2 regions of the Caulobacter sp. DWR1-3-2b1 genome follow, and region 1 is predicted to be linked to the other one. Evidence: riboswitches for the same ligand, from Rfam matches in the RefSeq annotation. Region 1 holds a riboswitch; the other holds the start of a gene.
What was found. A riboswitch is a leader RNA that binds a small molecule or an ion and turns the genes downstream of it on or off. The one in region 1 is predicted to bind ZMP and ZTP.

Region 1 (2,378 bases):
CGTCGACCTTGACGCCCGTGACTTCGGTCGCGTCGGCGGCGGCGGTGGTCGCGACCGGAGCGTCGATATCGGCGGCATGGGCCAGGCCGGCGCCGAAGGTCAGGCCGGCGACGCCGGCGACGGCGGCCGCCCCCAGAGCGCGACGTTGACGGCTGACCACACCACGGGTGTTCGGGTTACGCATAAGAAATCCTGTCCCCAGCGGGCGACGATCCCTCGCGCCCCTTTCTGTTATTGCGAGGCGTTCTTAGCGGCGCCATTGCAGGGTCGCAATGATAATCATTCTCAGAAATGGAGGGATCGCCGGGGCGCACGGCTGAGCGACCTCGCGCTCTCGCTGCGAAGGGATGGAAAGGGTCGCGGAGCGTCCGGACGACGTCCGGATGTGAGTTAGAGATTACCGTTTCGACGAAGCCGTCCGCTCCGCGTGACCGGTTCACAAGAGCCTGCGCTTGGGCGGTATGTGACGCCTCGTACGCTTCCAGCCCCGGACGGGCGGCGTGAATAGCATTCACGCCGGACCGCGAGCCATTACGCCCGCCTGTCCCCGCTCGATCACCCCTCGTCGCCGCAACGGTCGCTGGCCTTGCGCCCTTTCCTCGCGACGAGGTGGGTCAAGAATACGGCAGGTTTTATGGGGGCTGCGTCGATTGTCTGGACGCTCGTGCGGTCCTTCCCCCGAAGGGGCGAGGCGGCCGGAGGCCGGTGGGGGAACACCGCATTGATTCAGCAGGACTTCCCCCTCCGATCGCTTCGTGATCACCTCCCGCCAGGGGGAGGATTTTCCCGCCTATCCCCCTCCCCATCCGGGGACGGCGCGATCCCGGTCCCCGTGGTCAGCGGGCGGAACCCGGTGTAGCTTCCCCCCGTCCGCGCGACTGGCGATCAGAGCGAGCACCCTTAAGGGAGCGCGGACCACAGCAAAGCCGTTCGCCTGGGCGCCCCACCTCTCTCTGGAGCCGCGCCCATCGCCTATGACGTGCTGAGGTTCGGCAGCGCGCTTTATCTGGGCTGGCTGGCCTGGCAGGCGATCCGGCCGGGCGGCGCCTCGCCGTTCCAGGTGCGCGAACTGCCGAAAGACCCGCCGGCCAAGCTGATGGCCATGGGCTTCCTGACCAACCTGCTGAACCCCAAGGCGGCGATGCTCTATCTGTCGCTGCTGCCGCAGTTCATCAAGCCCGAGCACGGCGGGGTGCTGGGCCAGTCGCTGATCCTGGGCGGCAGCCAGATCGTCATCAGCCTGACCGTTAACGGCCTGATCTGCCTGGCGGCGGGCTCGATCGCGAGCTTCTTGGCGGGCCGACCGGTGTGGGTCCTGATCCAGCGCTGGCTGATGGCGACGGTGCTGGGCGGCCTGGCGATCCGCATGGCGACCGAGGCGCGGCGGTAACACCTGCACCCACCGTCATTCCCGCCCTTGTGGCGGAAACCTCGCCGCCGCAACAGGTGCGGGAGGGGCGAAGTGCGCGCACTTCGCTTGCGCTTCACGTGTCAGCTGAACCAGAGGTTCCCGCCATAAGGGCGGAAATGACGGATGTGAGTGGGAGCTGACACCCAGCCCGGCCAAGACTGCGCCTTAAATCCTTGGAGGTGAGCTTGCTCTGGGGTCAGACCGTGTCAAGGACCGGCCTCGGGCCGGCCGCGTCGCGGCGGCCCTGCGGGCCGTCCTTGACACGGTCTGACCCCAGAGCTCCAATTCCACCAAGGGTTTCAAGGCGGGGAAGCATCCCGAGGGATGCCTTCACTAAGCGCGAATCTGGTCCGTTTCACCGCATCAGCAACGGCGGCCACTTCGCATACGGAATAGCGTTGGGCGGCGGTACCGATCACTCGGGGCAACACACTGAGTGAACCAACTATCGCCGCACTCAGGTCACTCGCCGCCAGCACCCATGAGGTTGGCTTTACGTGATCGATTAGCTCGCGATAGAAGTTGAGCTTTTTCAAAGCTTCCGCTTCCTCATTCGTGAAAACGAGAACGTCCCCCCAAGGGAGTCTGCCTGGCTCTTGAACCGCTTCTACCAACTGAGCGTACGGCAGAACCCGTTCTGGGATGTCGGGAAACTGTCCCAGGTTCAGCGCCTCTAGGATCAGCTTTTCTATTTTTGGTTCTAGAGCGCCCACACCTGCGGTGTCTGTCAGCGCCTCGGTCATTCCGGCGCTCAGAGACAAGTGTGCTGATCTTATGCAGTCAATCAACGCATCGACATCGTCTGGCACGCGCATAGCGTGTTCGGCGCATCGCGTAGCCTGCAAGACGGCAAGGCGGCCCGAGCTAATTCTCACCCATCTGGTCATAGGTCAGCTGTGTCACGCGACCGGCGTATTCCCTACCCCCCAAACGCAAAACGGGCGGCCCCTTTCGGAGCCGCCCGCCT
Region 2 (2,378 bases), on a different contig from region 1:
CCAGGGTCTGGCCCGCGCGGGCATAGACGATGGCGTTGGACTTGACGTGCTTGCCGACGGTGAAGGCGAACAGCATGTCGCGCACTTCTTCGTCCGTGGGCTGACGCTTGGTGACGATCTTCAGATCCGAAGCCTTGATGCGGGCGTCGTCGCGCGATTGCACCAGGAAGCCGCCGGCCACGCTCTTGAAGGTGTCGCCGGTCGAGAGTGCGTCAGGCAGGCCGCCGGTGATCAGAAGGCGCAGGTTCTTCTTGGCCGCGAACACGGCGACGGCGTCGTCGTCGGCCTCCGGGGCGATCACCACCTCGGTGAAGATCTCGACCATCTGCAGCGCCGCCTCGCGGGTCAGGCGGGAGTTCACCGCCACGATGCCGCCGAAGGCCGAGGTCGGGTCGCAGGCCAGGGCCCGCTCATAGGCCTCGCGCTGCGAGCCGCCCACGGCCACGCCGCACGGATTGGCGTGCTTGATGATCGCCACGGCCGGGCCATCGGCCGGGTCGAATTCGGCGATCAGCTCGAAGGCCGCGTCGGTGTCGTTGATGTTGTTGTAGCTGAGCGCCTTGCCCTGCAGCTGGGTGGCCGTGGCCACCCCGACGCGCGGGCTGGGAAACGCATAGAAGGCCGCTTTCTGGTGCGGGTTCTCGCCATAGCGCATGATCTGGCGCAGCTCGCCGGAAATGCTCTTGCGGGCCGGGAAGTCCTGGCCGAGCGCTTGCGCGAACCAGGCCGAGATCGCCGCGTCATAGGCCGCCGTGCGGGCATAGGCGCGGGCCGCCAGGGTCTGGCGCAGGGCCAGGGTCGTTCCACCGGCCTTCAGGGCCTCCAGCACTTCGGCGACGTCCGAGGGATCGGTGCAGACGGCCACATAGCCGTGGTTCTTGGCCGCCGAGCGGATCATGGCCGGGCCACCGATGTCGATGTTCTCGACGCACTCGGCGTAGGACCCGCCCTTGGCGACCGTGGCCTCGAACGGATAGAGGTTCACATACAGTATATCGATGCCGCCAATGCCGTGGTCGGCCATGGCTTGCGCATGCTCGGGCGCGTCGCGCACGCCCAGCAGCCCGCCGTGGACGATGGGGTGCAGGGTCTTGACCCGGCCGTCCATCATCTCGGGGAAGCCCGTCAGGTCCGAGACGTCCTTGACCGGCAGACCGGCCGCCGCGATGGCCGCCTTGGTGCCGCCGGTCGAGACCAGCTCGACGCCGGCCTCGTGCAGGACCCGGGCCGCCTCGACCAGCCCGGTCTTGTCGGAGACCGACAGCAGGGCGCGCTTGGGCGAAACGAGATCGGGGGCGGACGGATAGTCGGGGGCGGCGGGCACGGCGGGACTCCGGGTCTGGTGAAACGAGACGAAAAAGGAGCCCAGGCGCGCGGCTGATGAGGTTCGGGCTCCCCGGTGGTCGCCCACCTTCAACGCCAGTCATCCGAACGGGGCGGAAAATACGGGCGGGGGCGAGGGAGTCAATCAGCGCTTCGCTGCAGCGCGCTGGCGTTCGGCGTCTTGTCGCAGAATTTCGTCCAGCACGGGCGTCGCGCTGGGCTGGAAGATGTCGGCCCGGCCGCCGGCGATCTGGGCGCGGTTGTCGGCCAGCAGGGTCAGCATGAGGGTGCGCTCGCGCGCCGGGATCTGGTCGAGGAAGGGCGCGATCTGCCGATGGAGCTTTTCGGTGACCTCTTCCAGCTTGTCATAGATCGTCATCGCGCGGTCGGTGACCTTGTTGACGTGGCGAAGGGGGCGATAGCGACTGCGGGGCGGCTTGGACTTGGGCACGGGGTGTTTCTCCTGGGGGGGGGGACGGGTCGGCGCGTTTCATCTTCCCCCTCCGGGGGAAGACGGTCGCGAAGCGACCCGTAGGGGGCAAGTCTGGTGGACACGGCTTTTCGGCCTCGCGCCAAACTGGCTGCAAGTGGGTGGGGAGGCGCGAAGCGGCCGGGGCGAGCCCGGATGACCGTGATGTGTGTTGTGCGTTTCGGCTCGACCTGTCCGCTTCGCCAAGCTGTTCTTGACCGTGAGGATCGGGGCACACGAGCGTGAGTTTCAGCTCTGATTCCCAATTAACCCCCGGACGGGCGCGCATCTCGTCGATCGGCTATCCGTCTCGACGCCGACGATGTGCGATAGGCGGCTTCTGATCCCCGCCCTCTTCAACCCGCGCTCGCTCGGCCGACAAGCCACTCAGCATCCGGTCCGTCCTTCTGAGACAGCCCGCACACCTCGACCCGCCTTCCAGGGCGTCGCGGCCCCGCTCAGCTTCATCACCCGTCGCCGCATCAGGCCGGTACCAAGCGCCCTCCCCCTGCGACGGGGACAGCCATGATTATGCGGGCGGTTTGAGCGCCAAGGATCGGGGCGATGAAGATTTTTACAAGCTGCT

Region 2: it holds a riboswitch for ZMP and ZTP, as region 1 does, so the genes downstream of both, purH (bifunctional phosphoribosylaminoimidazolecarboxamide formyltransferase/IMP cyclohydrolase) here and ACP69S_RS03960 (LysE family translocator) in region 1, are expected to answer to the same signal.

The regions. Positions count from the first base shown of each region.
Region 1 is NZ_JAFCSZ010000003.1:39,567-41,944, forward strand. It holds gene ACP69S_RS03950 (TonB-dependent receptor) at 1-184, opposite strand, end outside; partial or broken gene ACP69S_RS03955 (hypothetical protein) at 517-725, shown strand; ZMP/ZTP riboswitch at 865-947, shown strand; gene ACP69S_RS03960 (LysE family translocator) at 935-1,390, shown strand; gene ACP69S_RS03965 (hypothetical protein) at 1,711-2,154, opposite strand.
Region 2 is NZ_JAFCSZ010000009.1:78,295-80,672, reverse strand. It holds gene purH (bifunctional phosphoribosylaminoimidazolecarboxamide formyltransferase/IMP cyclohydrolase) at 1-1,324, opposite strand, end outside; ZMP/ZTP riboswitch at 1,357-1,437, opposite strand; gene ACP69S_RS10730 (hypothetical protein) at 1,469-1,774, opposite strand.